Candidatus Ruthia magnifica str. Cm (Calyptogena magnifica): one gene and its partner. The protein of the gene in region 1 binds, or shares a complex with, the protein of each later gene. Links are inferred from orthologs where the notes say so. Each region holds a gene or a part of one and is shown on either strand. Other genes may lie near its edges. The genes, in order: metK and groL.

What was found.
Region 2: the proteins of metK (region 1) and groL are in contact, whole or in part, in a cryo-EM structure (PDB 8P4O), measured with the Escherichia coli proteins. The link is inferred for Candidatus Ruthia magnifica str. Cm (Calyptogena magnifica) from one-to-one orthologs.

The regions. Positions count from the first base shown.
Region 1 is NC_008610.1:782,728-800,360, forward strand. The notes cover bases 3,453-6,240. They hold metK (methionine adenosyltransferase), read left to right. Parts: upstream 3,453-4,173; coding sequence 4,174-5,307; downstream 5,308-6,240. Other genes in these bases: ccmB (heme exporter protein CcmB), read left to right, coding at 3,453-4,020; RMAG_RS03650 (adenosylhomocysteinase), read left to right, coding at 5,429-6,240. In the rest of the region: RMAG_RS03615 (metal ABC transporter permease), read right to left, coding at 1-769; fur (ferric iron uptake transcriptional regulator), read right to left, coding at 775-1,182; RMAG_RS03625 (outer membrane protein assembly factor BamE), read left to right, coding at 1,238-1,696; RMAG_RS03630 (S49 family peptidase), read right to left, coding at 1,799-2,746; cytochrome c biogenesis heme-transporting ATPase CcmA, read left to right, coding at 2,762-3,358; more of ccmB, read left to right, coding at 3,355-3,452; more of RMAG_RS03650, read left to right, coding at 6,241-6,799; RMAG_RS03655 (glycine--tRNA ligase subunit alpha), read left to right, coding at 6,887-7,810; RMAG_RS03660 (YqaA family protein), read left to right, coding at 7,812-8,384; RMAG_RS03665 (mechanosensitive ion channel family protein), read left to right, coding at 8,871-9,896; tRNA (N6-isopentenyl adenosine(37)-C2)-methylthiotransferase MiaB, read left to right, coding at 9,903-11,237; RMAG_RS03675 (SCO family protein), read right to left, coding at 11,305-11,979; RMAG_RS03680 (copper chaperone PCu(A)C), read right to left, coding at 11,980-12,447; RMAG_RS06145 (hypothetical protein), read left to right, coding at 12,785-12,910; RMAG_RS06150 (PhoH family protein), read left to right, coding at 12,916-13,044; tRNA 2-thiouridine(34) synthase MnmA, read left to right, coding at 13,446-14,537; and 4 more genes. UniProt on the Escherichia coli protein: Catalyzes the formation of S-adenosylmethionine (AdoMet) from methionine and ATP.
Region 2 is NC_008610.1:612,315-623,660, forward strand. Bases 1-2,862 are described here. They hold groL (chaperonin GroEL), read left to right. Parts: upstream 1-545; coding sequence 546-2,180; downstream 2,181-2,862. Other genes in these bases: rpoH (RNA polymerase sigma factor RpoH), read left to right, coding at 1-176; RMAG_RS02805 (co-chaperone GroES), read left to right, coding at 246-533; parE (DNA topoisomerase IV subunit B), read left to right, coding at 2,417-2,862. Also shown: more of parE, read left to right, coding at 2,863-4,300; 7-cyano-7-deazaguanine synthase QueC, read left to right, coding at 4,293-4,985; acpP (acyl carrier protein), read left to right, coding at 5,091-5,318; fabF (beta-ketoacyl-ACP synthase II), read left to right, coding at 5,396-6,634; RMAG_RS02835 (hypothetical protein), read right to left, coding at 6,684-6,887; RMAG_RS02840 (M3 family metallopeptidase), read right to left, coding at 6,911-8,821; iron-sulfur cluster carrier protein ApbC, read left to right, coding at 11,029-11,346.

The DNA of each region.
Region 1 (17,633 bases):
TAAATTGTGACAATATAAATAATCCACCCAAAGCAATTACAATTGCCGGACCTGTGGCCAAATCATAAGCCATTGAAGTACCAAGACCAAGAGCAACTGCAACCATAGAAACAATAACTGATTGAAATACCATACCACTGGGAGTATTAGCAAATACTCTAGCAACAGCTGGTGGAATAATTAGCAGGGAAGTAATCAAAAGCACACCCACAATTTGCACTGAAACAGAAACAGCTAACGCAATCATTAACATAAATAATAACTGATAAAAATCTCGATTAAGTCCTTGTGCAACTGCTAGTTCTTCATTTAAGGTTAATAATAATAAACGTTGCCAAAAAATAATGAGCAGTAAGCCAAGTACAATTAAAATTACATACACCCAAATAATATCAGCGTTTGTAATAGACAAAATATCACCAAATAAGAGTGAAAAATAATCCATATTAGTGTTACCAATAAAACTTAAAACAATAATACCTAATGACAAAGCAATGTGTGAAAAAATACCCAAAATAGCATCATTAGATAAAAATTGTCTTCGTTGCAAAATGACAACAAGTATTGCAAATATCACACCCACTATCACCAAACTAAAATGAACACTTAAGCCACTAGCAAGTCCTAAAGATACACCTAAAAGTGCTGAATGTGAAATAGATTCTGAAAAATAACTCATACGTTTCCAAATAACAAAACAGCCTAATGAACCTGCAATAATTGAAATACCAATAGCTGCTAGAACGGCCCTAAAAATAAAATTTTCCATAATGATTAGTGGCAGTCTTTACAAAGTCCATATAAATACAAACAATGATCAGTAAGTTGATAACCATATTTGTTAGCGATATCATGTTGATGCTGCTCAATAACCTCATCAGCAAATTCATCAATTTTGCCACATTTGACGCACACTAAATGATCATGATGATCTACATTTGATAACTCAAACACACTTTTTCCATTGTCAAAATTAAGTTTATTAACCATACCTGCCTCTTCAAATTGAGTAAGCACTCGATAAATTGTTGCCACGCCCACTTCTTCACCTTGCATGATTAAAGTGCGATAGATATCTTCAACACCCATATGATGATTTTCACTAGTTTCTAAAATTTCCAAAATCTTTAACCTTGGTAGTGTGACTTTAAGCCCTACACTTTTTAGATATTGAGCATCCATATCTAGCATCCTTAATGTAAAATTAGTCATTGATTTTAAATCAAAAAACTAGTAAATGAATAAATTAACTTTGATTGTATTTTTATTGCCATTCTTATCTGCATGTTTGCCTAAAATGTCAGATATATCATTATTAACACTGTATAAAGATGATATCCACCAAGGCTCAGTGCTAGAAAGGTTTAAAATCAATCAACTGAATTTAGGCATGTCTAAAACACAAGTGCAAGATTTAATTGGATCACCAAGCATTATTGACTCCTTTCACAATAACCAATGGGACTATATTAACTACTCTACTTTGCATAAAAAGGATAACATTCACTATCGCTTAGTATTAAAATTTAATGATGACATATTAGTACATATTAACACAACTAATATCGGCTCATTATCACAACTCACTGATAAAGAAAAAGAGGCAGAAAATAAACGTATCAGCTATGAAAAAAAGGAAAAAATTACTAAAGAAAAAACGTTAACCAAAAAAGTATCAGAGAATTACGCTAAATAGTCCAAAAAACCCATTCGTAAATTTGCAAATTATTGAGAAACAGCACTAATAATGAAAAAATGATCAATACAAAAACATCTTAATATAAGTTCTAATAATTACTTACTGTAAAGAGCCAATGGGATTTTGAGATATTAATCTATCGTTAATAGCCAATACAATATCTTTAGCACTTGCTTCTGTTAGCTGCTCCAACAGAGTCTTTTCTTTTTCAAATAAAATTCTTGAGTCAATGCCAATAATATGCTTAGCAATATAGTTTGCGTCTGCAATACCATCTATTAACCCTAGTTTATTAGATTCTTGTCCAAGCCAAATTAAGCCTGTGAATAAATCTTTATGTTTTGATAATTTATTACCCCTACCTGCTTTAACCGCATTAATAAAATTTTGATGCGATTTATCTAAAATACTAGTTTGAATGTGCATTAATGTTTTTTCATCTTCTGGAGAAAAAGAGTCTAACAAGCCTTTATATTTTCCTGCAGTATAGAGTCGTCTTTTAATGCCTAATTTTTTAATAGCATCAACCGCACCAAAACTAGACATAACTACGCCAATACTACCAATAATTGAAGATTCATCAGCATATATTTCATCAGCAGCTGAAACAATATAATAACAACCTGAGGCGCAAATATCTTCAATAACCACATAGATTTTTTTATCAAATTGCTTTTTAAAACGCACAATAGCTTTGTAAATTCTACTAGATTGTACGGGTGAGCCACCTGGTGAATTAATTCTTAAAATAACAGCTTTTGCATTTTCTGACTCAAATGCACTGTGCAACAATTCAATAGCTTCATCAGCATCAATTGAACCTGAACTTTGAATAGTGCCACTTAACACCACTTCAGCAACAAAAGGGGACTCTTTTTTAAGTACAGTTTCTAATATTCCACTTCCACTCACACCAATATAAGATACAAAATAAAAATAACCAACAAATAATAGGCTAAATATAATACGCCAACGACGTTTAGACTTATTTTGGCGTACAAATTCTTGTGCAATATCGGCTAGTTGTTCATCAGCGGTACGTTTCATATATAATCTTCGTTTATGTTGAAAATAGATAATCTTAGTTGTCAAAAAGGCTACAACCTTTTATTCAAGCATCTTTCTTTCGAGATCAACTCAGGTGACATTTTACGCATTACTGGCACCAATGGTAGCGGTAAAACTTCACTGCTCAAAATTTTAGCAGGCCTAAACGTGCAAGAGCAGGGCGGGGTTTTTTTAGACAATCATGCAGTCAAATCAGAAATCTATCAAAAAGAAATTTTTTATTTAGGTCATTTATCAGTACTTAGTGGGGAATTAAGCGCACTTGAAAATCTTGAATTTTTAACTGGGCTTAATAAATCTACCAACCAAGTACAATTAATTAAAGCATTAAGTAACATTGGTTTAAAAGGTTATGAAGATGAATACTGCGCCAAACTATCAGCAGGAGAAAAGCGCCGTGTGATCTTGGCAGGATTATTCATCTCCAATGCTAAAGTTTGGCTACTAGATGAGCCTTTTACTGCACTTGATTCTAATGGTGTAGCCATTATTGAACATAGAATCAACAAACACTGCGAACAAGGCGGTTTGTGTCTATTTACTACACATCAAAGTTCAGCCTTACTTAATCAAAAGGTGTTAGCACTATGAATATTTACCTTAAAGCCCTAAAGCGTGACTTACGTATTGCTATTCGCAACCCTTATAACATATTAAACCCGCTGTTATTTTTTATAATATCGGTGTCACTATTTCCCTTAGCCATCAGTTCTGAAACTACCACATTTGCTCAAATTGCAGCGGGTATTATTTGTGTTGTTTCAATGCTCTCAGCACTACTCTCACTAAATGCTTTATTCCATCACGATTTTGAAAATGGCATTTTAGAACAAATGGTGATTTCTCACCATTCATTATCCTTGCTCATTTTGTCAAAAATTACCGCTCATTGGATTTTAACCGGTATTCCTATTATTCTACTATCACCTCTATTGGGTTTGTTTTTATTTCTTGATGGCGATGGTATTTGGGTGCTAATGATAACACTATTACTAGCCACACCAAGCTTGAGTCTTATTGGTGCTATTGGTACTTCACTGATTGTTGGTATTAAAAATTCTGGCATGTTATTATCTTTACTGATACTACCTTTATATATTCCTATTCTTATTTTTGCTTCAAGTGCAGTATCTCAAGCACAATTTGGCTTAGAGATTACGGGTCAATTGTATTTTTTAGCTACAATTCTCATAATAAGTTTAATGACCGCACCTTTTGTTAGTGGCATTGCCTTAAAGATAAGTTTAGAATAATTCATCATTTATGCTATAATCCCAATTACACGCTGATTTGCCCCGATTGCTAGCGTTGTTGCCCAAAAGGTAACCAAAACAAGCTAAAGTAGGTGTTCTTCTTTGTTGAAAACCCGCTTTAAAGATTTTTCGTTTTTACAAGGAGAATAAAAAATGATATTCACTTCTGAATCTGTCTCTGCTGGCCACCCTGATAAGGTTTGTGATCAAATTTCTGATGCCATCTTAGATGCAGCATTGACACAAGATAAGAATTCACGTGTTGCTGTTGAAACTTTAGTTAAAGACAATCATGTCGTACTGGCAGGTGAAATTACCACAGATACCAATATTAACTTTGAACAAATTGTACGCAATACCATTATTGATATTGGCTACAATTGTGATGAATATGGCTTTAATGGTCACACTTGCGATATTACTAATTTATTGGGTAAACAATCTCAAGATATCGCCTTAGGCGTTAACGAATCATCTAATCACGAACAAGGTGCAGGCGATCAAGGTTTAATGTTTGGTTATGCTTGCAATGCCACTGACGTATTGATGCCAGCACCTATTTTGTATGCACACCTTTTGGTTGCACGTCAAGCAAAATTAATGAAAGATGGTACATTACCATGGCTGCGCCCTGATGCAAAATCTCAAGTGTCCATGATTTATGATGGTCATAAAATTAAAGGTGTTGATACTGTTATTTTATCAACCCAACATGATAACGATATTTCGCTTACAGATTTGCGAGAAGCCATCTTAGAGAAAGTCATAAAGCCAGTACTACCTAGCGAATGGCTAAGTAATAAAACCCGATATCACATCAACCCAACAGGTCATTTTGTCATTGGTGGTCCAATAGGCGATGCAGGTCTTACAGGCCGTAAAATTATTGTTGATACTTATGGCGGTATGGCTCGCCATGGTGGCGGTGCATTTTCTGGCAAAGACCCGTCAAAGGTTGATCGTTCTGCAGCATATGCAACACGTTATGTGGCTAAAAACATTGTTGCCTCCGGCTTGGCTGACAAGTGTGAAATTCAAGTTTCTTATGCCATTGGCGTGGCGGAACCTACCTCAATTAATGTGGAAACCTTTGGTACAGGAAAAATTAGCAATCAAGCAATTGAGCGTTTAATACACGAACACTTTGATTTACGCCCTAAAGGCTTAATTACAATGCTTGATCTTAAACGTCCTATTTATCAAAAAACTGCTAGTTATGGTCACTTTGGACGTACAGAAAATGACATTAGTTGGGAAAAAACTGACCGTGCTCACTTATTGAAATAAATCATTGTTGGTATAATGATCAATATGCCAAGGAGCGTTGCATTGAAAAATCAAAACAACGCTCATTTTTTAAACCCTTTATAGAAACAAAAAAATGAGTAAACGACATACAGCAAACCAGATGAACAACCCAACCTTAAACAATCGAGATTACAAAGTCGCTGATATGGCACTAGCCGATTATGGTCGTAAAGAAATAGAGCTTGCAGAAGCAGAAATGCCAGCATTAATGACACTTCGAAAAAAATATCAAAGCACACAACCCTTAAAAGATGCGAAAATTCTTGGTTGTATTCACATGACCATTCAAACCGCTGTTTTAATGGAAACATTGATCAATTTAGGAGCACAAGTACGTTGGTCAAGTTGTAACATCTTTTCAACCCAAGACCACGCTGCTAGTGCTATGGTAGCAGCCAATATTCCAACCTTTGCTTGGAAGGGTGAAACTGAAGAAGAGTTTTTATGGTGCATTGAGCAAACTATTTTAGAAAATGGCAAACCTTGGGCGGCTAACATGGTGCTTGATGATGGTGGTGATTTAACCCAAACGCTACACGAGAAATATCCAGAAATGCTGGATAACATTCATGGTATTTCTGAGGAAACCACAACAGGCATTCATCGCTTATTAAAAATGATGGAAAAAGGTTCTCTTAAAGTGCCTGCTATCAATGTAAACAACTCAGTCACCAAATCAAAAAATGACAACAAATACGGTTGTCGCCACTCGCTAAATGACGCCATTAAGCGCGGTACTGACATGCTCATGTCTGGTAAAAAAGCACTGATAATTGGCTATGGTGACGTTGGCAAAGGCTCTGCACAATCATTACGCCAAGAAGGTATGATTGTTAAAATCAGCGAAATTGACCCAATTTGTGCAATGCAGGCATGTATGGATGGTTTTGAAATTATTTCTCCCTATATCAACGGTATCAATAAAGGTTCAATTGATGGTATCAATAAAGACTTGTTAAATACAACTGATTTAATTGTCACTGCCACAGGCAATATTAATGTTTGCGACAATGCCATGCTACAAACTCTTAAGCCAGGTTCAGTAGTTTGCAATATTGGACATTTTGACAATGAAATTGACACTCAATATATGCTTGATAATTGGCTTTGGGACGAGGTAAAGCCTCAAGTTCATCGTATTTTTAGAACAGACAATAAAAGTGACTATTTGATTTTATTATCCGAAGGTCGTTTAGTTAACTTAGGCAATGCAACAGGACATCCAAGTCGCATCATGGATGGCTCATTTGCCAACCAAGTCTTAGCACAAATACATTTATTTAATGCAAAATTTGCCGATAAAGGCGGTGATATTTATGTTAAAGTACTGCCTAAAAAGTTAGATGAAGAAGTGGCTTCAGGCATGGTAAGTGGTTTTGGTGGTGTACTTACAGTTATGACAACTACTCAAGCTAACTACATTAATGTCCCTAAAAATGGCCCATTCAAGCCTGAAAGTTATAAGTATTAATATCAAAAACGCTCAAAAAAATATTTTGATATAAAACTTTTTATGGTAATTTGCGGTAAAATTTTTGTTATTTTCTGTTGAATTATAATGTCAATTTTAAATTTGGATGCTTGCGCTTCATTTCAAAATTTAATCTCAAAACTACAAACTTTTTGGGCTTCAAAGGGATGTGCTTTATTGCAGCCCTTTGATATGGAAATGGGCGCTGGCACCTTTCACTCCGCTACGTTTCTAAGAGCTATTGGTCCTGAGCCTTGGAAGGTGGCTTATGTACAGCCTTCTCGTCGTCCCACTGATGGTCGTTATGGTAAAAATCCAAATCGTTTACAACACTATTACCAGTTTCAAGTTTTGTTAAAACCTTCGCCCATTGACATTCAAGATTTGTATTTAGAATCTTTAACTGAAATCGGTATTAATTTAACCAACCATGATGTACGCTTTGTGGAAGACAACTGGGAATCAGCAACTTTAGGAGCTTGGGGCTTAGGCTGGGAAGTTTGGTTAAACGGCATGGAAATTTCTCAATTTACCTATTTTCAGCAAATTGGTAGCTTGTCTTGTAAGCCTGTATCGGGTGAGCTTACTTACGGCTTAGAACGTTTAGCCATGTACTTACAAGACGTTGATAGTGTATTTGATTTGATTTGGGTTGAGGGTGTTAGTTATTTTGATGTATTCCATCAAAACGAAGTTGAACAATCAAAATATAACTTTGAAATTGCCAATATCGAGGTACTATTCAGGCAATTTGATGAGGCTGAAGCCATGCATGAAAAATTAATTAAAGCGTCATTGCCTTACCCTGCCTATGAACAAGTAATAAAAGCATCGCATTTATTTAATTTACTTGATGCACGCCATGCTATTAGCACGACAGATCGTGCACGGTTTATTCGCAAAATACATGCCATGAGTCAAAAAGTAGCACAAACTTACTATAATTCACGTAAAAATTTAGGTTTTCCAATACTCAAGCAAGACATGAAAACCAAGTCAAGTAAAAAATAACATGGATATATTTTCCAAAATTTATTTAAGAATTCTAAACTGGGCTGAAAGTAGATATGCTATTTATTATTTATCAGTGATTAGTTTTTTAGAATCTAGCATTCTACCCTACCCTCCGCCTGATGTAATATTAGCACTCATGGTACTCAAACGTCCTGATAAAGCCTGCCATTTTGCTTTTATTTGTACTATTTTTTCAGTGCTTGGCGGCTTGGTCGGATATTTTCTAGGTGAAGTGTTGTTGCAATTTTTATTGAGCTTTGAACTCATCAAGCCAGAATCAATTGCATACATCAAAAAAATTTTTGATACTTATGGTATCTGGATGGTTGGCATTGCAGCATTTAGTCCTATTCCATACAAACTGGCTACCGTTACTGCTGGCACTATGTCCATGGCATTATTGCCATTTATTATTATGTCACTCATTACACGTGCAGCTAGATATTATTTAATTATCTCTCTGGTTAAGGCTTATAGACAACAGTGTGATCAGTGGCTACAAAAATACATCGACCGTTTGAGTTATATCCTAATTGTAGTTTTTGCACTAGGTATTTGGTATGCTAGTTAAATTTTTAACCCTTAAATTTGTCTTTTTGTTAATAATAGTTTATTTTCCCTCTCAAAAAAGTTATTGTTCTCGAAAAATCCATCAACTTACAAAATATTAGTCAACACTAAGAGAACAAAACAAAAAAATTATTAAAGAGATAAGCAAAAAACTAACAGATGGTCTATATTCCATTTAAAAGCAATATCAGTAAAGCCTTCTCAGTAAGAAACAAACATTTGGGCTTAATTTTTGATACTAAAATTGGATAAAATATACGTGCTATTCGTAATATCAAAGTGGTATATGTTGGTAATAAAATAAAAAGTCATACTAAAATAGCCCATTTATATTTTTCAGTCACAAAATAGAAAAATGGTGATACTATTAAAAGGGTCAAATAATTGACATCACTAGCAAAATGTCGTTTTACTTTGAAATGAAAAATTTTAAATAGCCGCTTAAGTATCTGAAATAACAAGCCAAAAGTTAGTTAAAATAGAATTCATGAATGACGTTTTACAAAACATAACCATCTATCAATCCATTGGTGCTTTATTCGTTGTTGCGTTCACTGCGCACTTGACACTTAGCTTTATTTTTAACAGCATTGCTAAACATGCTAGAAAAACAAAGAACCAACTAGACGACCATTTAATCAAAGCAATATTACCACCACTTAAAATGTTGATTTGGTTTGGTTTAATATTTTTATCAATTAATGTATTTACAGACCAAGTTAAAATCTTGGCTAGTGTTATTACCTATATTGATATCATGCCCATCTTTATCATTACTTGGGGAGTTGTTCGAATGGTATCAGGCATTGAAGCTTACTTAATTGAAAAAAATATTCATATTAATAATGATTCAATTAGGCTGTTTTCAAGATTGGCTAAAATTTTAATTATCATTGCCATTGCCTTAGGTGTTGCGCAGTATTTAGGTTTTTCAATCTCTGGCCTACTTACATTTGGTGGTGTTGGCGGTATTGTTATGGGTTTTGCTGCCAAAGATATGTTATCAAATATTTTTGGCGGATTAATGATTCAAATGGACAAACCTTTTTCAACAGGTGATTGGATTCGTTCTGATAAATTTGAAGGCACGGTTGAAAAAATTGGCTGGCGTATAACACGCATCCGAACTTTTAGTAAAAATCCTGTCTATATCCCCAATTCAATTTTTACCACCATTCCCATTGAAACGCCATCACGTATGACCAATCGTCGTATTAAAGAAGTGATTGGCATTCGCTATAATGACATTGAACAACTTCCTATTATTATGAGCGAAATAGAACAAATGCTTAAAGAATATGTAGACATTGATCATTCTCAACCACTAAGAGTTTATTTTAATCATTTTAATGCCTCATCGCTCGATTTCAATGTATATGCTTTTACCAAAACCGTTAATAAAACCACCTATCAAAAAGTAAAAGAGAAAATCCTATTAAGCATTGCACAAATTATTACCAAACACAAAGCTGAGATTGCCTACCCCACTCAAACCTTGTATATTCAAAAATAAAAATTTATGAAAAAATTATATATTCGTACTTTTGGATGCCAGATGAATGAATACGATTCTAATAAAATTGCTGATGTACTTAACCATTCCCATGGTTTGGTGCTAACTGATGATGCAGCTAGTGCTAATGTGTTGTTGCTTAATACTTGTTCAATTCGTGAAAAAGCCCAAGAAAAACTATTCCATCAACTCGGTCGTTGGCGCAAATTAAAAGATAAAAATTCTAATTTAATCATTGGCGTAGGTGGTTGTGTTGCCTCACAAGAGGGTGAGTTAATTCTAGAACGCGCTCCTTATGTGGATATTATTTTTGGTCCACAAACCTTGCATAGATTACCAAGTATGCTAAACGAGGTTTTAACGCCCACGCCCGGCATGAGTGTTAAACCATCAATTGATATCTCTTTTCCAGAAATTGAAAAGTTTGACCATCTACCAAAACCAAAAACCAGCTCCGTTACTGCTTTTGTCTCAATTATGGAGGGCTGTAGTAAATATTGTACATTTTGTATTGTACCTTATACACGCGGTGAAGAAGTATCACGCCCATTTATTGATGTTATCAACGAAGTTAAAATTTTAGCCATCCAGGGTGTTAGGGAAGTTAATCTGCTTGGACAAAATGTAAATGCCTATCAAGGTTTAATGGACGATGGAGAGATAGCTGATTTGGCATTATTAATTAATATTGCAGCGCAAATTGATGGCATTAAACGTATTCGCTATACCACTTCACACCCAACTCAATTTAGCGATAGTTTAATCGAGGCTTACATGGAGGTGCCAAAATTGGCTTCACATTTACACCTACCCATTCAAAGTGGCTCTGACAAAATTCTTAGATTAATGAAACGTGGACACATGGTCATTGAATATAAATCAAAAATTAGAAAATTACGTAAAATTCGCCCAGATATCTCTATATCAAGTGATTTTATTATTGGTTTCCCCGGTGAAAATGAACAAGATTTTCTTGATACCATGACACTGATTGATGAAATTGGCTTTGATAAATCATTTAGCTTTATCTATTCTGCTCGCCCTGGAACACTCGCTTCAAGTTATCTTGATGATGTTGATATGGATGTTAAAAAACAACGTTTAGCCTTAGTACAAAAAACAATAGACAAAAATACTGAACGTATTTCTAAATCAATGGTCGGCAGTGTACAAAAAATATTGGTAGAAAACGTAGCCAAAAAAAGAGATAACCTATTTGGACGTACAGAAAATATGCGTAATACGCACTTCAAAGGTGATAAATCCCTGATTGGTCAAATTGTCAATATAAAAATCACCCAAGGTCGTGGTAATTCTTTAGTGGGTAATTTGATTGCCTAAATATATTGTGATTTGACAAAGTGTCAATTTAGAATAAATCCTCACAAATCACTAACAAAAAAAAATTTTAATAGTTTTTAATTAGCAATTCAATATCATCTGCCATTTCAAGCGGATTGTGTGGAGATGGAAAACCAGCAAAAATTTTTCCATCTGGACTAATCAAATAAATCCAAGCAGTATGATTAATCAAATAATCAGATTCCAACACACCTTTTAACAACGGCTCGTCATTTCTAAGAACTATTGTCTTGCCATTTTTTGAATAAACCACTCGTTCATAATAAGCACCAAAATCTTGCACCAATTGGTCAATCTGACTTTGATCTCCAGACACACCTAAAAAACTTTTATCAAAATGAGTGACATAAGTTTTTAACACTTTAGGCGTGTCTCTAATTGGATCAAAAGTAATGGTTACAAGATTGGGCACAATGCTTGCACCTCTTTTAATCAAAATAGATTTGAGTATTGATATATCCATCAAACCAGTAGGACATACGTCTGGACAATGAGTGTAAATAAAATACAATAACGTCCATTTATCTTTAAAGTTTTTGTTATTAAATTTATTATTATTATGATCAATCAACGAAAAAGATGATAATTCTTTATCAGGATTGTAAAGTATAAAAGAAACTTTAAGTTGTTTTGCTAACTCTTTGTAATTGTTGTCAAAATTAATATACAAAGACAAGGCGATTACTGTCGTCACAACAACAATTAATACTTTTTTAAACATTTAATACTCGTGATGGTTCATCATATTATCTTTGCTTACTTTAGCATGTAATGTTTTTGACAAATCATTGCTAAATACCAACTCAATTATAACATCCTCCTCCTCACTTGGTACTAACTCAGGATTAATCATCATAATATGCCAACTGCCTGGCTTTAAAACCAATTTATTATGGGCAAGAATAGGCATAAAATCTTGTTTAATCATTTTCATCATGCCATTCTTATACTCAGTTTTATGTAACTCAAGTCGTTTATATCCACTGGCATTTGCAGATAACAGTTTAATATCATGGTTAGAATTATTGTGAATTTCCATAAATGCACCTAATGCAGGTGCATTTGGTGGTGCTAAACGTATCCATGGGTTATAAACAGTAATATTATCCGTGTCATGACTCATTGAACATGCTTGGGTAATAATTGATAAGGATAAAACTATCATCAAACTTGATATCATTTTATTCATTGTTTTTCTCTTAAGTTATATTGGTAAAATTTAAAAACATCATTGTATCATAATGAGGAATTTTGACATTCTTAAACATGATCTAATTGGTTATTATTACTTTTTTGATAAAACAACTTAATGAAATTCACATTTAATATTGATAATACAAAATAACTGGCTAATATTTACGGCTCATTGGACAAAAACTTAGAAACCATTGCTAAAAGTTTTGATGTTAAAATTAGCAATAAAGGTATTGATTTTAACATCATTGGAGACAACAAGAGTTTAGCCAAAAAGCTACTTCAAGACTTGAAGATACTAGCCTCAAATAATAAATCTTCATGATATTAAGATGGGCATCAAAACACAAGCTAATTCTGACTCATCAAGCAAGATTATTAGTATAAAAACTAAGCGTAAAGTAACACTAGGACCTATTTATCCATATGCAAAACATCAACCAACAAAATTACGTTAAACGCTATTAAAAATCAAAATTGTACTTTTGGTACTAGTAAGAGCTATCTTGCAGTAGCATGTATTGTTGAAGCGCTAGAAAAATCTGATGTACGTAGACTAGTTTTAGTGCATCCTATGGTTGAAACAGAGTAAAAATTTGGGTTTTTACCTAGCGATATGAATGAAAGAATTGATCCTTATTTACACATATACAAAATGATGAACTTTGAAAAATCATCAACCTACTAGATAAAAACGTGATTTAAATCACGCCACTGACGTTTATGTGTGGTAGGTCTTTAAATGAAACATTTATTATTTTAAATGAGGCTCAAAACATCGCTATAGAGTAAATAAAAATATTTTTAATCCGACTTGGGTTTGGTTCAAAAATGATAATTACTGGTGATGTAACTCAAATTGATTTACACAAGCACAATCAAGTTTGTTACACATAATAAAAGTGCAAAAAAATAAACATAAAATTTTATTTTGTCATTTCGAATCAAAAAACATCATCAGACACAAGTTAGTACAATGTATTGTTTTGGCATATGAAAAATTTGAATAAAAATACTAAAATTATAGTTGGACTCTCAGGTGGAGTTGATTCCTCAGTAGCCACACTATTATTACTTAAACAAGGCTATCAAGTTGAAGCATTGTTTATGAAAAATTGGGAAGAGGATGACAAAAGCGGGTATTGTAGCGTCGAACAAGACTTATCTGATGCACAAAAAATAGCTGACAAACTTGACGTAAAATTACACGCTGTTAACTTCTCAGCAGACTATTGGAACGATGTGTTTATCCATTTTCTCAAAGAGCATAAAAAAGGTCGTACGCCTAACCCTGATGTTTTGTGCAATCAAAAAATTAAATTTAGAGTATTTTTAGAACATGCACTATCACTAGGTGCAGATAAAATTGCTACGGGACATTATGCTCGTATTGCTGAAAAAAATGGCACTTATCAACTCAAAACAGGTTTGGATGATAGTAAAGACCAAAGTTATTTTTTGCATCTTTTAAACCAATATCAACTCTCAAAAAGCCTATTTCCATTGGGTGAAATTAATAAAATTGACGTACGCAATATTGCCATAGAAAATGGCTTTGTTACTGCTAACAAAAAAGATTCAACGGGTATTTGTTTTATTGGTGAACGCAATTTTTCTGAATTCTTAGCAACCTATCTATCAAAACAACAAGGCGATATTGTGGATGAACAAGGACAATTTATTAAACATCATCAAGGATTAGCTTTTTATACTATAGGTCAGCGCAAAGGCTTAAAGATTGGTGGTGGTTTTGGCAAATCAGGTGAGCCTTGGTTTGTAGCAGATAAATGTATTGAACGTAATGAGCTGATGATTGTACAAGGTAATCATGCACTGTTATACCACCAAATTTTAAGCGCCTCCAAGCCTCATTGGATTAGCACACCACCAACATTACCACTGATGTGTAGTGCCAAAATACGTTACCGTCAGCAATCACAATCTTGTATGATTAGCCAAAATGACAACAAGCAAATAAAAGTTGTTTTCAAGCAACTTCAACGTGCAATTACCCCAGGGCAATCTATTGTTTTTTATGATAATAAAACTTGTCTTGGTGGTGCAATTATTGAGTTCAGACTATAATGAATAAATTACGCAACCAAACCTTGGCACTAGCCAGTATACTACAAACCACAACGCTGGTTGATCAACTCGCTTCAACGGGCGCTTGTGATGCAAATAGTAATCAAGCTAGCTTAAAGAGTATTATAACCAGTAGCACCAAACTTGAAGAGGTGTTTAATTCTAAGCAAGATTTGTTGGTTGGTATCGCTGCGTTAAAAGTTGTATTGGGTAATAAAACTAAACGTATACAACAAGTCATTCTTTATGCATTGGCTTTAATCAACCTTGAAAAGAAATTGATGAAAAATCAAACACTACTCAATCAAATCACTTTGGAAATTGACTTGATTAAAAATCAAGAATTCTTCGAGATTTCTCATGCAAATTCAGTAGCACGTTTGGCTCAACTTTATAAGTCAACCTTGGGTGGTTTGAATCCTAGAATTATGATCAATGGTGAACAAATCTACTTATCCAATAAACATACTACAAACCACATTAGAGCGTTGCTATTAGCAGGTATTCGGGCGGTATCTTTGTGGAAATCCCAAGGTGGTAAAACTTGGCATTTACTATTTAATAAGAAAAAGATACTTAATTTGATTAGCTCATTAGAGGGATTGAATAAATAATCCTAACACTCTCTAGACTTTTAGCATCTAAGACTTTATAATTATGCTTTTAATATATTTTATATTTCTCTTAATAATGGCCAATTCAGCAGGTTCTAGAAAACGCGCAAGACAAGCAGTCAAACGTAACAAACACAATTCACAAATTCGCGCTAAAGTTCGTACTTTTATTAAAAAAGTTGCTTACGCTTTAGAAGCGGGCAACAAAGAACAAGCACAAAGCGGTTTTAGCATCATGCAAAAAATAATTGACCAAGCAGTAAACAAAGGCTTAATGCACAAAAGCCAGGCGGCAAGAAAAAAATCACGCTTAAATGCACAAATTAAAGCATTGTAAAATTAGTATTTAAAATTTTACAAAATCCATTTAAAAGAGGGTTTTTGTGTTTACGCCTTTATAATATTCAAGACATTTTTAAAAAAACGTGGTTTTCACCCATTTATTTTCTTGAATAGCGACATGATAAACGAGTATGACAAAGCATTATTTAAAAGCAGCAACCCCCCCGATAAATCATGTTTCAAGAGCCGATTAAAAAGCCTTTAAGGTTCATACCTACATTCTCACAGTAGTTTATTTGGCTCAAATATAATCAATTATGTTCGAAATGATCTTTATAATTTTGCCCGTACGAAGATGATGGTACAGGTACAGTATTTACCCTCTTAAAACAAAACTAGATCATGTTTAATATTGATGAAATTTACACGATCTCTAATTTTTTGTTCTTATGCAATAAGACCATTGAGGATAAAATTCCTACTTGTTGGTTACAAGGAGAAATATCCAATTTAACACGCCCAGAATCAGGTCATTGGTATTTTTCTCTAAAAGACAGTAAAGCCCAAGTGTACTGTGTTTTATTTCGGTTTAATCAGCGTCATATTAAGTTTAACCCTAAAAATGGCATGGAAGTTTTAGTTCACGTCACACCTACTTTATACAAGGCACGAGGTAATTTTCAGCTCATCATACAACATCTTGAACCCGTAGGTATTGGTAATTTAAACCTTGCCTTTGAGCAACTAAAAAATAAGCTTGTTAATGAAGGCTTATTTGACAACATTCATAAAAAACCATTGCCTAATATTATTAACACCATTGGTGTTATTTCTTCATCAACAGGTGCGGTTATTCAAGACATTATTAAAGTATTGAATAACCGTTATCCCTTTTCTGATATTTTATTATTTGATTCAATGGTTCAAGGTCAAGGCTCAGTGAAAAAACTCACAAATGCTTTAAATGCAGCTGACCAATCAGGCAAGTGTGACGTTATTATTATTGCCCGAGGTGGTGGCTCATTAGAAGACTTATGGGCGTTTAATGAAGAAACACTAGCAAGAGCAATCTTCAAGGCAAGCACTCCAATTATTAGTGCAATTGGCCATGAAACTGATACCACAATTTCTGATTTTGTCTGTGATATTTGTGCACCTACACCAAGTGCTGCTGCCATGTTAGTCACACCTGATCGACTAGAATTACTCGCCAATACTGATAAGTTATATATGCGATTACATCAATCTTATCAACAAACTTTGCATGATTATCAATCTGTTCTTAATCAACTTAAATTAAGAATACCAATCTCAAATAAACAAATTGCTTTTTTTAGTCAAAAACTTGACCATGTAAGCATCAATCTTAACAATCATGTAAAATCAACACTTGTATTGAATAATGCCAAACTTAACTCGATATTTTCTGCCTTAAAACAGCACTCCCCTATTGAAGCCATAAAACATATTAAGATTTTAAACCAAGTATCTTTTGCTCAACTCAAACATCAAATCAAACAAATAATTAACATTAATAATAGCGCTTTATATTTAGCAAACGAAAAACTTAAAAAAGCAATAGCCACTTTGACCGATAAGCATAAAACCACATTATCCATTCAAGCTAACTCACTCCATCATTTGTCACCACTTAATACACTTTCGCGAGGGTTTAGCATTACCACTAATGCAAAAAATCAAATATTATCTTCAATAACTGATATTAAAATTAATCAAGCCATTACCACTCAATTAGCTGATGGAAAACTATATTCTAATATTAAAAAAATTGAAAAAAATTAACTTCATCATCTTACTGTCATTATCCAATATTACATTGGCTAATATCAACATTGAAAATACACCCATACCTGGCGGCATTGCTGTGGTTGATTTTCAAAGCAACCATTCAAATCCAAAGGCTTTTTATAGTAATATTCCTATCTACACTCAGTATATCAAAAACCAATACTGGCAAGCATTGATAGGCATACCACTACTCTCAGAAGTGGGAGAGAAATATATCACTATTAAAGGTTTTTTCACTCAAAAAATCACATTTACAGTATATGGGCATCACTATAAAGAACAACACATCACTCTTACTGACAAAAAGAAAAAATACGTCAATCCAAATCTTAAACACATGGAGAGAATTAAACGTGAACGCCCTATTTTGCTGAAAACAAGGAAGCTATTT
Region 2 (11,346 bases), 170 kb from region 1 along the record:
TATCATCATTAGATGAAAGAAGTTTAGATATTTTACAATCTAGATACTTGAAAGAAGAAAAAACAACCCTACATACTTTAGCAGACAAGTATGGTATCTCAAAAGAAAGAGTGCGCCAACTTGAAACTAAAGCTATGCAAAAGCTTAAATCAAACTTACAAGAGCAATCTCTTTAAAGACTGATTTTTAAGTTCAAGCATTAAGCTTAAAAATTATTTATTTGTTTATTAATCTAGGAGAAAAAAATGAATATTCGTCCCCTTCACGATCGTGTGATTGTCCGTAGAACACAAGAGGAAAAAACCACTGAAAGTGGATTAATCATTCCAGATTCAGCCACAGAAAAGCCTTCAAAGGGTGAAATTTTGGCGATTGGTAACGGCAAAATTAACGATAATGGTGATGTTATTGCATTAGATGTTAAAGTTGGAGACCAGGTATTATTTGGTCAATATGCGGGTAACGAAATTAAAGTAGATGGTGAAACATTGCTAGTTGTACGTGAAGACGATATTGTCGCAATTATTGAATAAAGGAGATTAAAAATGTCAGCAAAAGATATAAAATTTGGCTCAGAAGCTAGAAATTTAATGTTAGATGGTGTTAATATGCTAGCTAACGCAGTTAAAGTAACACTAGGACCTAAAGGTAGAAATGTTGTACTAGATAAATCATTTGGTGGTCCCACAATTACCAAAGATGGTGTTTCTGTTGCTCAAGAAATTACCTTGGAAGGTAAATTTGAAAACATGGGTGCACAAATGGTCAAAGAAGTGGCATCAAAAACCAATGATATTGCTGGTGATGGAACTACAACAGCAACTGTACTTGCACAAGCGCTTGTTATTGAAGGTGTTAAATCAGTAGCGGCAGGCATGAACCCTATGGACCTTAAACGAGGTATTGACAAAGCAACAGAAACTGCTGTTAATGCGTTGCGTGAGTTCTCACAACCTTGTAATGATACAAAAGCCATTGCCCAAGTTGGTACCATTTCTGCAAACTCTGATATTTCTGTGGGTGATATTATTGCTGATGCCATGGAAAAAGTGGGTCAAGCTGGTGTTATTACAGTCGAAGAAGGTTCTGGTTTTGAAAATGAACTTGATGTGGTCGAGGGCATGCAGTTTGATCGCGGCTATTTATCACCTTACTTTGTTAACAATCAAGAATCAATGACTGCTAATCTTGAAACACCTTTTGTATTATTACATGACGGTAAAATTTCAAATATTCGTGATTTATTGCCTACATTAGAAGCAGTTCAAAAATCAGGCAAAGCTTTGCTAATCATTGCCGAAGACATTGATGGTGAAGCGTTAGCCACGTTAGTAGTTAACAATATGCGTGGTATTGTTAAAGTTGCAGCGGTTAAAGCTCCTGGCTTTGGCGATCGTCGTAAAGCAATTTTGGAAGACATTGCCGTACTAACAGGTGGTATGGTTATTTCAGAAGAAGTTGGTTTGTCTTTAGAAAAGGTAACTGAAGAACATCTTGGTACTGCTAAACGCATTGAAATTGGCAAGGAAAACACTGTCATTGTTGATGGTGCTGGCAAAAAAGTCGATATTGATGGCCGTATTGCACAAATTAAAGCACAAATTGAAACTACAACGAGCGATTATGATAAGGAAAAATTGCTTGAACGCTTGGCTAAATTATCAGGTGGTGTTGCTGTGATTAAAGTAGGCGCTGCTACTGAAGTTGAAATGAAAGAAAAGAAAGGCCGTGTTGATGATGCGTTACACGCCACTCGTGCTGCTGTTGAAGAAGGTGTCGTTCCTGGTGGTGGTGTTGCCTTGGTTCGTGTTATTAAAGCCTTAGATGGATTAACGGGTGATAATCATGATCAAAATATTGGTATTGACATTGCTAAACGCGCTATGGAGGCACCATTACGCCAAATTGTAACAAATGGTGGTGGTGAGGCTTCTGTTATTCTTAACGAAGTTGCCAAAGGTAAAGATAATTATGGCTACAATGCAGCAACAGAAAAATATGGTGATATGCTTAAGATGGGCATTTTAGATCCAACAAAAGTTGTTCGTGCAGCGTTACAACATGCTGCCAGTATTTCAGGTCTTATGATTACAACTGAGGCGATGATTACTGATACTCCTCAAGATACACCTGCTACTGCTGCAGCACCTGATATGGGTGGCATGGGCGGTATGATGTAACAATTTTTTTATTTAAGTAAATAAAAAGCTCCATAAAATGGAGCTTTTTTTTGGTATGATACTTGTAAAATTATCATATTCAAACATTAAGACCACTGCATTAGCCTAGCATAACCTATGAAGCACATAAAACAAGGACCCCTCTTACCTAAAAGCTCGTCAAATAGTGAGCTATTCGCCTTATTTTTGTATGGGGAATGCACTATTTTTTACACCCTAAGTTGTATTAATTCATTATGAGTAACTACGATTCATCCTCTATTGAGATTTTAACAGGTCTTGAAGCAGTACGTAAACGTCCAGGAATGTACACTGAAACTGAGCGCCCAAACCACCTTGCCCAAGAAGTTATTGACAATAGTGTTGATGAAACAATTGCAGGATATGCTTCTAAAATTAGCGTTATTTTATACAAAGATGGTTCTTTATCCGTTGAAGATAATGGTCGAGGTATGCCTGTGGATATTCACCCTAAAGAAGGAAAATCAGGTGTTGAAGTTATTTTAACCAAACTCCATGCAGGTGGAAAATTTTCAAATGATTCATACCAATTTTCAGGCGGCTTACATGGTGTTGGAATTTCAGTGGTTAATGCCCTATCCACCTTAGTAGAAATCTGGATTAAAAGGGACGCTAAAGAACATTACATCACTTTTTCAAACGGTTTTAAGCAAACAGAACTTGAAATAACTCGCAAAGTTGGAAAACGTAACACAGGTACCACTGTTAAATTCAAACCTGATGCACAGTTTTTTGACACCATTAAATTCTCTGTAACCAAATTACGCCATAATCTACGCTCTAAAGCGGTTTTATGTCCAGGTTTGGAGGTTAATTTTTATAATGAAATAGATGAAGCAACAGATAAATGGATTTACAAAGAAGGCTTAAAAGATTATCTGTCTATATCTTTAGATGTTTTAGATTGCCTACCACCCACACCATTTATTATTGATTATAAAACTGACGAACAGCAACTTAATTGTTCGCTTGCATGGACGCAATACAACACCAATGTTGTGGCTGAAAGTTATGTTAACCTTATTCCAACCATTGGTGGTGGTACACATGTTAATGGGTTAAGATCAGGGCTTAATGAAGCCCTAAAAGAATTTTGCGAATTTAGAAATTTAATCCCCAAAAACATCAAACTCACGCCTGATGATATCTGGCAAAAAATTGCTTATACATTATCTATTAAAATATTAGACCCTCAATTTTCCGGACAAACTAAAGAAAGACTTTCCTCTAGAGAGAGTGCTAGTTTTGTTGCCAATGTCGTTAAAGATGCCTTTAGTCTTTGGCTAAATCAACATACTAGCATTGCAGAGCAAATCGCTCAATTGGCTATTGCCAATGCACAAGCAAGACTTAAAACTAATAAAAAGGTCATTCGCAAGAAAATAATTAGCGGTCCTGCCCTGCCTGGAAAATTATCAGATTGTACTAGTACTGATCTTAATCAAACAGAAGTATTTTTAGTTGAAGGTGACTCTGCAGGCGGTTCTGCCAAACAGGCAAGAGACAAAGAGTATCAGGCTATTTTACCACTACGCGGTAAAATTTTAAACACTTGGGAGGTTGATTCTGAGCAAGTATTGGCCAGTAACGAAATTCATGATATTGCCATTGCTATTGGTCTTGAGCCTAATAGTGAAGATTTATCTGGCTTGAGATATGGAAAAATTTGTATTCTTGCTGATGCCGATTCAGATGGCGCACATATTGCTACGCTCATTTGCACTTTATTCGTAAAACATTTCCAAAAACTTATTCAAAAAGGACATATATTTGTTGCAATGCCACCCTTGTATCGTGTGGATGCAGGAAAATATGTTCATTACGCCCTTGATGACAATGAACGAGATGCTATTATTAAAAAAATAGAAAATAAAAACAAGCATGTTAAAATTCAAGTTCAGCGTTTTAAAGGTTTGGGTGAAATGAATCCATATCAACTAAGAGAAACCACCATGCTACCTGATACTAGGCACTTAATTCAACTCACATTAGATGATCCATTGCAAGTTTTTCAAACTATGGACATGTTGTTAAGTAAAAAACGCGCAGCTGATCGAAAAAAATGGTTAGAAGAAAAAGGTAATTTGGCTAATGTCTAATACTAGACATAAAATCAAGGCCGTTATTCTTTTATCTGGTGGGCTAGATTCTACTACAACTTTAGCTATTGCCAAAACAAAAAACTTTGAATGTTATAGTCTGAGTTTTGATTATGGACAAAAACAAAAGTCAGAGTTAAAATCTGCTGAGAATTTTGCCAAAATTTTTGGCTCTATTAAACATAGAGTTATGAAAATATCTTTATCTAATATTGATTTCTCTGCCTTAACAGATGATAAAATAGACATACCAAAATTTTCTAAAAGCGATGATATTCCGATCACTTACGTACCTGCTCGTAATACTATTTTTTTATCCTATGCACTATCATGGTCAGAAGTATTAGACTGTCAGCATATATTTATTGGTGTTAATACACTGGATTACTCAGGTTATCCTGATTGTAGAGAGATTTATATCAAAGCATTTGAGGTAATGGCTAATCTTGCCACTAAACAAAGTATTGAAGGGAAAAAATTAACCATTCATACGCCGCTAATTCATTTGAATAAAGCACAAATTATCAAAAAAGGACTTTCTCTTGGCATTGACTATTCACTAACAACAACATGCTATCAGGCAGATAAAAGTGGAAAAGCTTGTGGCATTTGTGATGCGTGTGAATATAGAAAATTAGGCTTTATAGAAGCAAAAGTAGCAGACCCAACCCGATATCAAATTTAGCATTATTTACATAAAATACTTTAATAAAAAATTTTAAATTTAATCTTGTATAACCTCTTTTTGACGATAAAATAATAGCTATTAAAATAGTTAAGGAAATAACAAATGAGTATTGAACAAAGAGTAAAAAAAGTTGTAGCTGAACAATTAGACGTAAGCGGCGATATTGATAACAATGCTTCTTTTATTGATGATTTAGGTGCAGATTCTTTGGATACTGTTGAATTAGTTATGTCTCTTGAAGAAGAATTTGACTGTGAAATTCCTGACGATCAAGCTGAAAATATTACCACAGTTCAACAAGCAATTGATTACGTTAACAATAATTTATAGTTTTCGTTTATCAACTTAACGCAATAAAGTTATTTTTCTTAAAATTAAGTGCTTTTTATATTAAGTTTTAAAACATTATGGGTAAAAGAAGAGTTGTTATTACAGGTATGGGTATGGTTTGCCCAGTCGGTTTAAGTGTAGATGAATCTTGGGATAATATTCTTAAGGGTCATTCTGGCATTGCTTCACTTACTAATATCGATACCAAAGGTCAATCGGTTACGTTTGGTGGCTCGGTCAAAGGTTTTGAAATTACCGACTACTTAAAGCCTAAAGATGCCAAAAAAATGGACACTTTTGTCCATTACGGTATGGCCGCTGGCATTCAAGCTATTGAAGACAGTGGTATTGAAGTTACCGAACAAAATGCCCATCGTATCGGTGTTACTATCGGTGCTGGCATTGGTGGTCTTGGTACAATTGAAAAAACTGCAGATTTATTCAGAGAAAAAGGAGCAAAGCGCATTTCACCTTTTTTTGTCACCTCTTCAATTATCAACATGATTTCAGGCAATCTTTCTATAAAATATGGCTTAAAAGGCCCTAATTTTGCTATTGTGAGTGCCTGTAGTACAGGCACTCACAATATTGGCGGCGCTTCTCGTTTGATTGAATATGATGATGCTGATGTAATGATTACTGGTGGTGCTGAAATGTCAACCACCAACTGTGGTTTAGGTGGTTTTGCTGCAGCACATGCATTGTCTACTCGTAATGATGACCCAATAAACGCTTCTCGCCCTTGGGACAAAGACAGAGATGGTTTTGTGCTTGGTGATGGTGCAGGTGTTGTGGTGTTAGAAGAGTTCGAATACGCTAAAGCACGTGGTGCAAAAATTTATGCACAAGTTTCAGGATATGGCATGAGTAGTGATGCTTATCACATAACACTACCTTCAAAAGGCGGAGAAGGTGCGGCCAGATGCATGCAAAATTCACTAAAAAACTCAGGTATTAACACCGATCAAATTGATTATATTAACGCACATGGTACTTCCACGCCATCAGGCGACCAAGCAGAAACAGATGCTACTAAATTGGCCCTTGATAAGCACGCTTATAACATTGTCATGAGTTCAACCAAATCTATGACTGGGCATTTATTAGGTGCTGCTGGTGGCATTGAAGCCATCTTTACTGCACTCGCCATTAAAAATCAAATTGCACCACCAACCATTAACATCATCAATCAAGACCCAAATTGTGATTTAGATTATTGTGCTAATGAAGCACGAGAAATGACAATCAATCATGCCATTTCTAACTCATTTGGATTTGGTGGCACTAATGGCTCAATTGTATTCAGCAAAATTTAACAGCTTCATTCACATTAACGAAGATTAAAAAATTACTTGAAAATGTTGATTATTTTACTGTTGTCAAGTCAACACTTTTGATTTTATCAGCATCAGAAATTAACTCATAGATTGTAATTGTACCATTTTGAATACTATTAAGTGCAACTTCCTTATTCATGACTAAAGACCAGCTTTCATCAGTTGCAATAAACTGTACAGCGCCACCAATCAATGCTAAGATAATAACAATACTGAGAATAAATTTAATCATATTTTTCCTTAATTAAGTATGTGCTAAAAAATACCATTTGCTTGCAATAAAGCATTAATCGAAGGCTCTTTACCTCTAAACTTTATATATTGTTGCATAAAATTCAAACTACCACCTATCTCCAAAATATTATACAAGAAATCTTTAGAGGCGTTAGAGCCAATACCGCCTTCCCCTTGTACATAATAATAAGCATCAGCTGCTAAAACTTCTGCCCATTTATAACTAAAATATCCTGCTGCGTAACTCCCTGAAAAAATATGACCAAAAGTGTTTAAAAATCTATTTTCATCAATGCTATCCATCAGCGCTGTTTCTGATCGAACTTGGGTTAATACTTCATAAGTATCTGAATTTGACATGTGTGTTTTAAGATCCCACAATGAAAACTCACACTGTCGTAACATAGCCAATGCTGAATGGAAATTTTTAGAAGCAATGAGTTTATTAAACAAATCATCGGGCAAAGATTGCCCAGTTTTGTAGTGCTTTGAAATTAAGGCTATGACTTGTTTTTCAAACGCATAAAATTCCATATATTGGCTAGGAAGTTCCACACCATCCCATGGCACACCAGATATACCTGCAGCACAAGGGTATTTAACCTTAGTCAATAGATGGTGTAACGCATGTCCAAATTCATGAAATAGAGTAACAATCTCATCAAATTCAAATAAAGCTGGTTTGTCTTTAGTGTAGGAATTAAGGTTACAAACCACAAAAGCAACAGGTTTATGAGGTTCAATTAAAGGTTGATAATCTGTCATCCATGCGCCAGAACGCTTGTTTCTTCTAGCGTATAAATCAAGATAAATTCTACCAATGAGTCCATTTTTATCACTAACATTTAAAACTTTAACATCAACATGATAGCTATCTTGCTGTATTTTCTCAATTTTAATTTGATATAAATTTTCAATAGTTGAGAATAGTCCGTTTAATACACTACTCTCTGGGAAGTATGGAGTTAGATCAGATTTTTTAAATCCAAATTTTTGCTCTTTAAGTTTTTCACTATAAAACCCAAAATCCCACGGTTTTAAATCAATTCCTGAAAGCTTCTTTAGTTCTTCTAACTCTAATTGCGCCTGAGGCTTTGAACGCTCTACCAAATTATACAAAAACTGAAGCACTTCATCAATTGTACTAACCATTTTAGACATAATAGATAACTGCGCATAATGCTCAAAACCTAAGATATTAGCCATTTCAGCGCGCAATGATAAAATCTCATCCATAATTGGCTTGTTATTATAATCAGTTGAAGTAATACCCAATTCTGAAGCTCTTGATACATAAGCTCTATACACTTCTTCTCTTAAATCTCGGTTGTCTAAATAAGTCATAACATCCATATAAACAGGCATTTGTAAACTTAACTCATAACCCTTATCAGTTTTAATTTTTTCTAGTTCATTATCACTATAGCCTTTTAACTCATCTTTATCTACAATTTTTTTCCACTCATTAGTGGACTTTAAAACGTTTCTAGAAAATTCATTACTAAGTAGACTTAGTTTTTTCTTAATGGATTTAAATCTATGCGCAAAATTGCCTTCCAAGTCCACACCTGAAAGCTCAAAGCTCTTTATGACATCTTTAACGATATGTTGTTGTTGCTTATTAAGATTAGTTTTTTTGAGTGTTTTATAAGCTTGATATAAACCTTTGTTGGTAGATATATTAGAATAAAAATTAGTAATGATTGGCAATGTTTTTTCATATTGTTGATTAAATTCATCACTAAACATGACTGCATTTAAGTGTGAGTTAACACTAGTGAACTTATCCAATTCAAGAGCCGTTTGATCAGTAGCTGCAACCACACTATTCCAACTAGTACCAAGGCTTGCTTTTTCTACCACCTTAAGCCCATTTCTGGTTAATTTTTCAATGGTTTTGACAATATTTTTAGGTTGGAAATTTGGTTTCATAATAAATTAATATGGTGGAAGGAGTGGGATTCGAACCCACGGTACACAAAGGTACACACACTTTCCAAGCGTGCTCATTCGGCCACTCTGAAATCCTTCCGAAAAAAATTATTTTAATCAAAAATGGCTAATATTTCAAGGTTAGCTGATTTTCATACCTAGTTTGACATTAGAATCAACTGACAAAATATGCAATGATTCACCATCACCTGCTGCAAAGCACCATACCTTGTGAAATACCAAAACGCATTTTTCTAGGTACTATGTTTGCAACCATAATGGTGAGCCGTCCTTCTAATTCCTCATTTGTATAATACGCTTTAATGCCTTGCAAACACATTGCGTGTTTCTTGTTCGCCAATATCTAATGTTAATTGTAATAATTTATCCGTGCCTTGTACATTTTTGGCTTTGATAATTTTAGCAACACCTAAATCAATTTGAATCATATTATCATTCTAGTATTTATTCTACGCAACTACTTGCATGTTTTGTTTTGAAGCTTCAATAACTTGCTCAATTTTTTCATCTTCAATACGTGACATTAAAGGTTTGAATGTATTAATTTGATGCTTGGTTAAAGGACGTTTTAAATCCTGCCAATTGAACGCATCTATATTTAAAAACATCTCAGCTTGTTTTGCCATAACAGGCAATACTGGTTTAAGATAAGTCATTAACACTCTAAATAAATTAATAGCAAGTGAAGTCACGTCATGCACTTGTTTAGTATCTTTTTTTACCAGTTGCCATGGCTTATGCTCATCGATATATTGATTAGCTTTATCGGCTAATTTCATAATCTCACGCATAGCTTGATTATAATTACGCGCTTCATAGTGTTTTTTAATGATATCACCACAAGCAACAAATTCATGATAAAGCTCAGGATCAATAGCATAATCAGATAAAGTTTTGTTAAATTTCTTAACAAGAAATCCCGTACTACGTGAAGCAATATTAACCACTTTACCTACTAGGTCTGAATTTACACGTTGTTTAAAATCAGTCAAATTAAGATCTATATCGTCAATTTTAGCAGACAGTTTATAGGCGTAATAATAACGCAAACATTCAGGATTAAGATGATTAAGATAAGTTCTAGCCTGAATAAATGTGCCACGAGATTTGCTCATTTTTTGTCCGTTCACGGTTAAAAATCCATGTACAAAGATTGCACTTGGCGTACGATAATTCGAGCCCATCAATATAGCCGGCCAAAAAAGTGCATGGAAATAAACAATGTCTTTACCGATAAAATGATAAAGCTCTGTATTTGAGTCTTTATTAAAGTATTCATCGAAATCCAAACCCTGTTCATCACAAAGCTTTTTAAAACTTGCCATATAGCCAATCGGTGCATCTAGCCAAACATAGAAATACTTGCCTTCCACATCAGGAATTTGAAAACCAAAATACGGCGCATCACGAGAAATATCCCATTGTTGAAGGCCTTGTTCAAACCACTCAGATAATTTGTTGCTAACTTCATCTTGTAAATGCCCTTCTTTGATCCACGCTTTAAGTTGCGTTTCAAATTGAGGCAAGTCAAAGAAATAGTGTTCCGAGTCTTTAGCGATTGGAGTTGCATCTGAAATAATAGATTTGGCATTTTTTAGTTCTGTTGGCGAATAGGTTACCCCACAAATTTCACAATTATCACCATATTGGTCATTAGCACCACATTTAGGACAATCACCTTTAATGAAGCGATCGGGTAAAAACATCTGTTTTTCAGGATCAAACGCCTGAGAAATGATACGTGTTTTAATAAAACCAGCATCATTTAACTTGTGATAAATATTAGCAGAAATGTCTTTATTTTCCTGACTATGAGTTGAGTGATATTTGCTAAAACCTATTGAAAATTCTTTAAAATCTGCTTGATGGCGTTCACTCACACCCTTAATTAACGTCTCAGGAGTAATACCAAGCTCATCAGACTTAAGCATAATGGGCGTGCCATGTGTATCATCAGCACAAACATAATAACACTCATTACCCATCATTTTTTGAAAACGCACCCAAATATCAGCTTGAATGTATTCCAATAAATGCCCCAAATGAATTTCACCATTAGCATAAGGCAATGCTGAGGTAACGAGAATTTTTCGCGATGTCATGTTAATAGGCTTGTTAATATTAAGGGTGGCTTATACCATTATACGATAAAATATCGCTATTTTACTTAATTGGATACAACAAAGATGGCAGATTTAACGAACAAGGAAATTGAAAATATTTTATCCAAGGTTGTTGATATTTATACCGAACAAGATATTGTTTCTTCAAATATCATTAATGATATTAACATTGATGGTGATAAAATTCAGGTTAACATTGAACTTAATTATCCTGCTAATAGTTACCACGCTATCTTATCCAAAACCATTACCGATACATTAGCAAAAAATGGTATTAACCATGTTAGTGTTGATATTAAAACCAAAATTGTTAAGTACATAGTTCAAAAAGGTGTTGATGTCCTGCCAGAAGTTAAAAATATCATTGCAATTGCCTCGGGT